DNA from 3 places in the Streptomyces caeni genome. Region 3 is predicted to be linked to each of the others. Evidence: riboswitches for the same ligand, from Rfam matches in the RefSeq annotation. Region 3 holds a riboswitch; each other region holds the start of a gene.

Region 1 (3,266 bases), on a different contig from region 3:
GACGGCGCGCTCGAAGCGCTCGGCGACGTCGTCGGGGTCGGTGCCGGGCCGGATGATGTCGTTGCCTCCGGCGCAGAAGGAGACCAGGTCCGGGGCGAGTTCGAGGGCCTTCGGGACCTGGTCCGCGACGATCTGGTCGAGCAGCTTGCCGCGCACCGCGAGGTTCGTGTACTTGAAGTCGCCTTCCGGCCGCCGGTCGGCGAGAAGGACCGCGAACCGGTCGGCCCAGCCGACGAACTGCCCGTCGGGGCCGGGGTCGCCGACGCCCTCGGTGAAGCTGTCCCCCACCGCCACGTACGACCCGATCACTGATCTGTTGTCATTCTTCGAATCGTCTGCCACGTCGGCCCATGATTCACCTTCCCATGTGAGCTACGCGACCGTAGGAAAGGGTTGACGGGCGGTGAGAAGGGCCACGGGGCGTGGGCGGCCGCGTCGGGAACACGTCTCCGGGCGGGGCTGTTGGGCGGGACGCCGGGCAAAGGGCCGTCCTGCGCACCGAGTGCACGGCTGAAGGCCGGACCCCGGGAACGAGGGGTCCGGCCTTCGGTGTCCGGCGGGCCGTGCGGGTCAGCCGATGGACACGCCGTGCGAGCGCAGGTAGGCGACCGGGTCCACGTCCGAGCCGTAGTTCGGGGTCGTACGGATCTCGAAGTGCAGGTGCGGTCCGGTGACGTTGCCGGTGGCGCCGGAGAGGCCCACCTGCTGACCGGCGGTCACGGTCTGGCCGGCGGAGACGGACAGCTTCGACAGGTGGGCGTACTGCGCGTAGTAGCCGTCGGCGAGCCTGACGACGACCTGGTTGCCGTACGCGCCGCCCCAGCCCGCGGAGGCGACGGTGCCGGCGCCCACGGCCTTGAGGCTGGTGCCGGTCGGGACGGCGAAGTCGATGCCGGTGTGGTAGCCGCTGGACCACATGCTGCCCGCGACGCGGTACCTGGTGCCGATGGCGACGCCCTGGACCGGCAGGGTGTAGCCGGTGGCGGCGGTCGCGGTCTTGGGTGCCGTCGTCTTCGTGGTCGCGGAGGTCTGGGACGTCGCGGCGGAGGAAGCGGCCGCGACGGCGGTGCCGCCGAGCGTCAGCTTCTGGCCGGGACGGATCAGCGACGGGTCGGAGCCGATGACCGCGCGGTTGTCCTGGTAGAGCTTCTTCCAGCCACCGGCGACGTGCTGGTCCGCGGCGATCCGCGACAGGCAGTCGCCGGGCTTCACCGTGTAGGTGCTGACGACGGCGACCTTGACGGCGGCCTTCTTGGCGGCGACCGGAGCCGCGGAGACGGCCTTCCCGGAGACGGATGCCGCGGGGGCGGCGGCATGCGCGTCGGTCGCGCCCAGCAACGGCAGTGCGAGCGCGGCGCCGCCGGTTCCTACGACGGCCATGGAGCGCAGGAGGCGACGGGGCTTGAGACGGCGGTGCTTACCTTTTGCAGGCATGTCGAATTCCTCTCCGGCGCCTGCGAGGTGAGCTGTCGGGTGCGGACTGGAGATGTCCGGCCGCGGCGGTGCGCGGCTTTACCCCTAGCCGTTCCGGAGACCGGAACAGGCGTCTTGCCTGTGGGTCCCCCGCTCCTGCCGGGCAAGGGTGAGAGTGCGGGCACCGGGCGGCGGCAGGATTCGGCGTTCCACCCGGATCGAGGGGAACGTAAGCGACCCGGACGCATGGGGACAACATTCGGTTTCCCCCATGCGCCCATTTCTCTTGATCCTTGCGGAAATTACCGGTGACCCTGTGTCGACACGAGATGCGGAGGAATCCTCAATCACCCCGGAAAGAAGCCACAATTACGTGAACATGGCGACAACGGACCGTCACAAATATGACGCTGCTCACGTACCGCGATTTTACTGGCCCTATTCCAGGCAGAGTTGGAAGGAAGGCATCAATTCGGACAACACTCTCAGATGCGACGCAGCCGGATAACCGTCGCATCGAAGTCGCCCTGCAGAGCGGCCCGCAGTCCGTGATGCAGCAGCACCGCACCTCGATGCACTTCGCCCGTTTCGCGGCATTCATACCTGGCTTCCGGGTCGAGTCCGCGCAACCGCAGCGGAGCGACCGGCTCACCGTAGTGCTGCGCCTGGAGCCAGGCGAGAACGACCGCCTGCTCATCGAGCACGTACTGGACCGCACTCAGCCCGCCCGCCGGGGGGCGCAGCCGATACAGCTCGCCGCGCTGGACGACGGGGCGGATCTCCTTGTAGAGACCGACCCAGTCCCGAGCCTCGGCCAGCTCCTCCTCACTCCACTCCATGAGGTCGCCGCCGACGCCGAGCACCCCGGCCATGGCACTCACGAACCGGAAGCGCGGCGCGCTGACGCGCCCGTTGAGCTGCGTGTTCGGGCTGTCGGTGACCCAGGCGGCCATGACCCGGGCCGGATGGATCTGGCTGAAGCCGTGCTGGATGGCGAGCCGGTCGAGCGGGTCGGTGTTGTCGGAGGTCCACACCTGGTCCGTACGGCTCATGACCCCGAGGTCCACGCGTCCGCCGCCGCCCGAGCAGGACTCGAAGGCGACCGTGGGGTGCGCCGCACGCAAGCGGTCCACCAGCGCGTACAGGGCGCGCACATGATCGACCCACAGGCGCTGCGGATAGGATTCGCCGGGCCGGCCGGCATCGGTGAAGCAGCGGTTGAAGTCCCACTTCACATAATCGATCGGGGCGCTGGAGAGCAGCCCGTCGAGTTGCTGCCACAGATACTCCCGGACGTCGTCGCGGGCGAGGTCCAGCACGAGCTGATTGCGAAATTCAGTCCGCTTTCGCCCCTTTTGATGCTGCACCCAGTCGGGGTGCGCGCGGTAGAGGTCGCTGTCCGGGTTGACCATCTCGGGCTCCACCCAGATGCCGAACTGCATCCCGAGGGCGTGCACATGGTCGGCGAGGGGCTTGAGGCCCGACGGAAAGCGGTCGGGGTTGGGGCTCCAGTCGCCGAGTCCCGCACGGTCGCTGGTGCGGGCGCCGAACCAGCCGTCGTCGACCACGAACAACTCGACACCGATCGCCGCCGCCCGTCGTGCGAGCGCCGCCTGCTGCTCCTCGGAGACGTCGAACCCGGTGGCCTCCCAGGAGTTGTAGAGCACCGGCCGGTCACGGTCCGCGTCCGGGATGACGTACGCCCGCTGGTAGGCGTGCCAGGCGCGGCTCGCGCCGCCGTGACCGCCGTCGCTCCACAGTCCCGCGAAGACCGGAGCGACGAACGCCTCCCCCGCGGCCAGCCGCAGCAGTCCGGAGTCGTCGTACCCGACACCACCGGTGATCTGCACGCG
Region 2 (3,266 bases), on a different contig from region 3:
GTTATTGTTTAAAAGTTGAACCAAGCGTGCACGCCGAGGCGCATCGGATCAGACTGCTGTGTCCCGGCGCAGCGAATCCCGACCACTGGAGCGCACCTCATGGCCCACCCCTACGTCCTGTTGTCCGCCGCCGTCTCCCTCGACGGCTTCCTGGACGACACCGGGCCCGAGCGGCTCCTGCTGTCCGGGCCGGAGGACTTCGACCGGGTCGACGAGGTCCGGGCGGGCAGCGACGCCATCCTCGTCGGCGCGGGCACCGTGCGCACCGACAACCCGCGGCTGCTGGTCAACTCCGCGCGGCGGCGCGCGGCCCGGGTCGCCGCGGGGCTGCCGGAGTACCCGCTGAAGGTCACCGTCAGCGTGTCCGGGGACCTCGACCCGGAGGCCCTCTTCTGGCACACCGGCGGGGCGAAGACCGTCTACTCGACCGACAAGGGCGCCGAGCGGCTGCGCGGGCGGCTGCCGGCCGGCGTGGAAGTGGTGGCGCTCGGGCCGGACATGCAGTGGCGGGATGTGCTCGGCCACCTCGGGGACGTCAAGGGCGTGCGGCGGCTGATGGTCGAGGGCGGCGGGCAGGTGCACACTCAGCTGCTGCGGCAGGGGCTCGCGGACGAACTGCAGCTCGCGGTCGCGCCGCTGTTCGTGGGGGAGGCCGGCGCGCCGCGGATGTTCGGGCCGGGAGCCTATCCCCCGGGGCGGATGCGGCTGGTCGAGGCACGGGTGGTCGGTGACGTGGTCCTGATGCGCTACGTGCCCACGGCACCCGGGACCGGGCGGCTGGCCTTTGCCGCGGACCGGCGGTGGCTGGAGGCCGCCTGTGAGCTGGCGGCGCAGTGCCCGCCGTCCCGGACGGCCTTCAGTGTGGGCGCGGTGATCGTCGCGGCCGACGGCACGGAACTGGCACGGGCGCACTCCCGGGAGGGCGGCGACGCCGTGGTCCACGCGGAGGAGGCGGCGCTGGCCAAGCTCGACCCGGCGGACCCCCGGCTGGCCGCCGCCACGGTCTACAGCAGCCTGGAGCCGTGCGCCCGCCGCGCCTCCCGGCCCGCGCCGTGCGCCCGGCTGATCATCGACGCCGGGGTGCGACGGGTGGTCACCGCCTGGCGTGAACCGGACACCTTCGTGGCGTCCGCGGACGGGAACGCGCTGCTGGCTGCACAGGGGGTGGACGTGGTGGTGCTGCCGGAGTACGAGGACCTGGCGAAGGCCCCCAACGCCCATCTGCTGCCCCCGGCCACCCGCACGTGACGCCCGGGGACCACATCCCCACCCCCACCTCCGCCACGGCCGCCATGGCCGACGCGGCGCCGCGCCGGGGCCGCGCCGGGGCCGTGGGCGGCCGGAAAACGCTGGTGAAGGGCCCTGCGCGGAAAACCCGTGTGCCTCCTGCGGCGCGCATGGCGTACACTGATCTCACCGACGCGGGGTGGAGCAGCTCGGTAGCTCGCTGGGCTCATAACCCAGAGGTCGCAGGTTCAAATCCTGTCCCCGCTACTGATGGCCGAGGGCCGGAGTCCGAAAGGGCTCCGGCCCTCGGCGTGTGCCGTGGCCCGCCGCGGCCCCTCCCCGCCGCCGCCCCGGTCATACGCCGGCCGGCCCACAGAGGTCGTCCCGCCGGCCGCGTCCGCACCGGCCCGGGCGCCCTGCTGGCCGCCGTCACCGAGGACGTCGCCCGCCGTGCCGGCGGCCGTGCCACGGACGACATGGCCCTGCTGCCCTGCTGCCCTGCTGGCCGTGCGCCGGCCCGACCGGCCCTCGGCGTCGTCACGCCATGTGAACGAATGACGCCCCTGCGCATAACAACTGACACACCATCAATAACCGTGAGGCGGCCGAGGCGTGGTCAAGTCGCCCTATTTGGCCCGTTCCTGGCGTGAAAGTCCAGGTCAAAAGCATCAGTGATCTGGTGGAACGGCTTGGAATCCGGGCCCCGCGTCTATTAACGTTCGATAACGCAGCGCGGTCGTCCCAGCCGTCACAAGAGGCGGCTCCGTGCGCGTGTGCCGAATCCCGCAAGGGAGCCGGGGAACCACCACCTTGGGGTGAATCGGGCGGAAGCCGCCGTGGCAGCACGGCCGGTGACGCCCGTAGGAGACCTTCCTGCTCCGAACCCGTCAGCTAACCCGGTAGGCCAGTAGGAAGGAAGGAGTGCGCCCACGTGGCGTCCAACGGGCCTGCCCAGAGCACCTCGTTCGCTCCGAACGGCACTCAGACGTTCGGCTTCGCACCCCGTACCGACGAGGGCCCGTGGGAGGAGTGGAACCCCACCGAGGAGGCCCTCCGTCCCGTACGCGGCCGGCATCGCGTCACCAAGCAGCGCGGGGGCGGGCTCGCGCGCAGCTCCACCGTTCTCGGCGTCGGTGTGATGGCCGCCGTCGGCGCGGGCGGCATGGCCACCGCGCAGACCGGCAAGCCCCCGGTGTCGATATCCATGCCGGACCTGTCCTCGGTCGCGGACTCGGCCAAGGCGCTCCTCGGCGAGGACTCCGACGCCCCCAAGGGCTCCGCCACCGCCCTCAGCTCCGTCGGCCTGACCACCGCCGACGCCGCCGCGGGCAAGGCGGACGCGGGCGAGGCGCTGCGCGCCCGGATCCTGCAGCAGGCCGAGTCCCAGCAGGACCGGGTCGACAGCGCGGCCGCACAGGCCGCGGAGGACGCCGCCGCGAAGAAGGCCGCCGAGGCCGCCGCCAAGGCGCAGGACGCCGCGGAGGCCAAGGCCGCGGCCGAGAAGCAGCAGGCGATCGAGGAGGCCAAGAAGAAGGCCGAGGCCGCGCGCCTGGCCGAGCTCGCCAAGCAGTACGCGCTGCCGACCTCCTCGTACACCCTGACCTCCCGCTTCGGCGACGCCGGTTCCATGTGGTCCTCCGGCTACCACACCGGACTCGACTTCGCCGCGCCGACGGGCACGCTCATCAAGGCGGTCCACAGCGGCACCATCACCGAGGCGGGCTGGGCCGGTTCCTACGGGTACCGCACCATCCTCACCCTCGACGACGGCACCGAGCTGTGGTTCTGCCACCAGTCCTCGATCAGCGTCAGCGTGGGGCAGAAGGTGGCCACCGGTGACGTCATCGGCCGCGTGGGCGCGACCGGCAACGTGACCGGGCCGCACCTGCACCTGGAGGTGCACCCCGGCGGCGGCGACGCCATCGACCCGCTGGCGTGGCTGCGCAGCAAGGGCCTCAACCCCTGACGTCCCCTGAGGCACCGGGTCCGGGCCGTTCCCGGGCCCGAGGCGCCGCTCCCCTGACCCCGGCAGCCCTGGC
Region 3 (3,266 bases):
GACTTCCACCCGCAGCCCCAGCCCGGCGAGGCCAGGCCGTGGGCGTTCCCGGCCCCCGGGCGCGGCACGCTCGACAACGGCATGACGGTGCTGCGCTGCCACCGCCCCGGCCAGCAGGTCGTCGCCGTCGAGGTGCTCCTCGACGCGCCCCTGGACGCCGAGCCGGCCGGTCTCGACGGCGTCGCCACGATCATGGCGCGCGCCTTCTCCGAGGGCACAGACAAGCACTCCGCCGAGGAGTTCGCGGCCGAGCTGGAGCGCTGCGGCGCCACCCTCGACGCGCACGCCGACCACCCCGGCGTCCGCCTCTCCCTCGAAGTGCCCGTCTCCCGCCTCCCGAAGGCGCTCGGGCTGCTCGCCGACGCCCTGAGGTCGCCGGCGTTCGCGGACAGCGAGGTCGAGCGCCTGGTGCGCAACCGCCTCGACGAGATCCCGCACGAGACCGCCAACCCGGCCCGTCGCGCCGCCAAGGAACTGTCCAGGCAGCTGTTCCCCGCGGCCTCGCGCATGTCGCGCCCGCGCCAGGGCACCGAGGAGACGGTCGAGCGCATCGACTCCGCGGCCGTCCGCGCCTTCTACGAGCGGCACGTACGGCCCGCGACGGCCACCGCCGTCGTGGTCGGCGACCTCACCGGGGTCGACCTGGACGCGCTGCTCGGCGAGACGCTCGGCGCCTGGACGGGGGAGCCCGCCAAACCGCGCCCGGTGCCGCCGGTGACCGCCGACGACACCGGCCGGGTGATCATCGTGGATCGCCCCGGCGCCGTCCAGACGCAACTGCTCATCGGCCGCGTCGGTGCCGACCGCCACGATCGCGTGTGGCCCGCGCAGGTGCTCGGCACGTACTGCCTCGGCGGCACCCTCACCTCCCGCCTGGACCGCGTCCTGCGCGAGGAGAAGGGCTACACCTACGGTGTGCGGGCGTTCGGCCAGGTGCTGCGCTCCGCGCCGGACGGCACCGGTGCCGCGATGCTGGCCATCAGCGGCTCCGTCGACACGCCCAACACCGGCCCGGCGCTCGACGACCTGTGGAAGGTGCTGCGCACCCTCGCCGCCGAGGGGCTGACGGACGCCGAACGCGATGTCGCCGTGCAGAACCTGGTGGGGGTGGCGCCGCTCAAGTTCGAGACCGCGGCGGCCGTCGCGAGCACGCTCGCCGACCAGGTCGAGCAGCACCTTCCGGACGGCTACCAGGCGGCGCTGTATCAGGCGCTCGCCGCCACGGGCACGGTGGAGGCCACGGCCGCGGTCGTGAGCGCCTTCCCGGTGGACCGTCTGGTGACCGTCCTGGTGGGCGACGCCGCGAAGATCGCGGAGCCGGTCAGGGCGCTCGGCATCGGTGAAGTGAGCGTCGTAGCGGCCGAGTAGAACGGCGGGCACGCGCGCGTGCAGCCATGAGGGGACACGCGCGCACGGCAGCGGTGTCCGAGGGGCCCCGGTGACCACACAGTCACCGGGGCCCTGCCGTCGGAGATTTGTCCGCATTGCCATGGAGGCTGCCCTTCTGCCCTGTGGGATGCGCTACAAATCCCCTGCTCGGTTTGTCGCGGGAATCGGGGCCCGCTTAGCGTCTGCCCGGCTGTCCGTCAGGCAGTAGGCCGCGTCCGCGGCACCGGACAGTCATCGCCGAGTCCCCGCACGGCGCGAGCCAGGGGAGCCGGGGACCCACCGCAGTCCCTGGGGTGAATCGGGTCCTGCCCGTAGGAGACCTTCCTGCTCCGAACCCGTCAGCTAACCCGGTAGGCGAGAGGGAAGGAAAGGACCAGTCACTTCATGGCGTTCACCTGCGCCACCGGGAAGCACCGCCGTCCGAGCCGCGTGAAGCGCACGACCACGAACGCCATGGGCGTCGCGGCGCTCACCACCACCGGTGTCATCGGCACCCTGTCCGCCCCCGCGCTCGCGGCCGGCAACCCCGTCGAGCAGACCGGACTGATGCAGGCCGTCATGCTCGGCCACTCGGTCGCCGAGAAGATCGACGCCCAGGCCGCCGCCCAGAAGCAGGCCGCCGAGCACAAGAAGGCCGAGGAGGCCGCGCGCAGGAGGGCCGCGGAGAAGGCCGCGAAGGAGCGCGCGGCCAAGGAGCGCGCCGCCCGTGAGGCCGAGCGCAGGCGCCTGACCGCGTACGTGGCGCCGGTCTACGGCTCGTACGTCTCCACCGGTTACCGCACCGGCGGCTCCCTGTGGTCCTCCGGCACCCACACCGGCATCGACTTCCACGCCGCCACGGGTACGCCCGTGCACGCGGTCGGCGCCGGTACCGTCGTCGAGGCGGGCTGGGCCGGCGCGTACGGCAACCAGATCGTCATCAGGATGAACGACGGCACCTACACGCAGTACGGCCATCTGTCGTCCATCGGTGTCTCTGTGGGCCAGCGGGTCACCCCCGGCCGGCAGATAGCCCTCTCCGGGGCCACCGGCAACGTGACCGGGCCGCATCTGCACTTCGAGGCCCGTACGAGCCCGGAGTACGGCTCGGACATCAACCCCGTCGCCTACCTCCGGGCGCACGGTGTGAACGTCTGACCGCGCGCCCCGGAAGGGGTGCGGGTGCCCGATGGCCCCGGCCGGCGAGCCGGGGTCATCGTCGTTTCCAAGAGCGGCTGTCCAAAAAATATACATGGATTCCGGCCCGCCGTCGGAAATTCCGGCCGACTGCAATAGAGTCGGTTGAACACGCGTCAATCGGCGACGTTTCACGGGGATTAAGGCGGAGGTCGGACATGCGTATTCCGGCGCACTCGGTATGCACGGCGATCCGTGATGACATCGTCGCGGGTGTCTACGAGCGGGGCAGCCGGCTCACCGAGGAACTCCTCGCACGTCGCTACGGTGTCTCGCGCGTCCCCGTGCGCGAGGCCCTGCGCACGCTGGAGGCCGAGGGCTTCGTCGTCACCCGCAGGCACGCCGGCGCGTGCGTGGCGGAACCCACCGAGCGGGAGGCCGCCGACCTCCTGGAGATGCGGATGCTGCTGGAGCCGCTCGGGGCCGCGCGGGCCGCCCAGCGGCGCACCGAGGCCCATCTGAAGGTGCTGCGGGGGCTGGTCAGGCTGGGGCAGGAGCGGGCCAGGAAGGGCAGCAGCGACGATCTGCGCTCACTGGGCGGCTGGTTCCACGAGACGCTCGCACAGGCATGCGGGAGCCCGGCGCTGACGTCGACGCTCGCCCAACTGCGGCACAAGATCGCCTGGATGTACACGGTGGAGGCGCCGGCCAGCCCCGTGGAGTCCTGGGCGGAACACGGCGGCATCGTCGACGCCGTCGCG

What was found. Region 3 has a riboswitch for cyclic di-AMP ahead of ACFSL4_RS10615 (M23 family metallopeptidase). Riboswitches for the same ligand answer to the same signal wherever they lie in the genome.
Region 1: linked by a shared signal. The riboswitch ahead of ACFSL4_RS08630 (M23 family metallopeptidase) and the one ahead of ACFSL4_RS10615 (M23 family metallopeptidase) in region 3 are both predicted to bind cyclic di-AMP.
Region 2: linked by a shared signal. The riboswitch ahead of ACFSL4_RS32050 (M23 family metallopeptidase) and the one ahead of ACFSL4_RS10615 (M23 family metallopeptidase) in region 3 are both predicted to bind cyclic di-AMP.

What each region holds. Positions count from the first base shown of each region.
Region 1 is NZ_JBHUDX010000021.1:51,695-54,960, reverse strand. It holds gene ACFSL4_RS08635 (SGNH/GDSL hydrolase family protein) at 1-309, opposite strand, end outside; gene ACFSL4_RS08630 (M23 family metallopeptidase) at 571-1,434, opposite strand; cyclic di-AMP (ydaO/yuaA leader) riboswitch at 1,439-1,595, opposite strand; gene ACFSL4_RS08625 (alpha-galactosidase) at 1,899-3,266, opposite strand, start outside.
Region 2 is NZ_JBHUDX010000100.1:16,136-19,401, reverse strand. It holds gene ACFSL4_RS32060 (dihydrofolate reductase family protein) at 100-1,248, shown strand; tRNA gene ACFSL4_RS32055 (tRNA-Met) at 1,421-1,494, shown strand; cyclic di-AMP (ydaO/yuaA leader) riboswitch at 1,992-2,148, shown strand; gene ACFSL4_RS32050 (M23 family metallopeptidase) at 2,159-3,193, shown strand.
Region 3 is NZ_JBHUDX010000026.1:69,650-72,915, forward strand. It holds gene ACFSL4_RS10610 (M16 family metallopeptidase) at 1-1,368, shown strand, start outside; cyclic di-AMP (ydaO/yuaA leader) riboswitch at 1,615-1,761, shown strand; gene ACFSL4_RS10615 (M23 family metallopeptidase) at 1,774-2,526, shown strand; gene ACFSL4_RS10620 (GntR family transcriptional regulator) at 2,724-3,266, shown strand, end outside.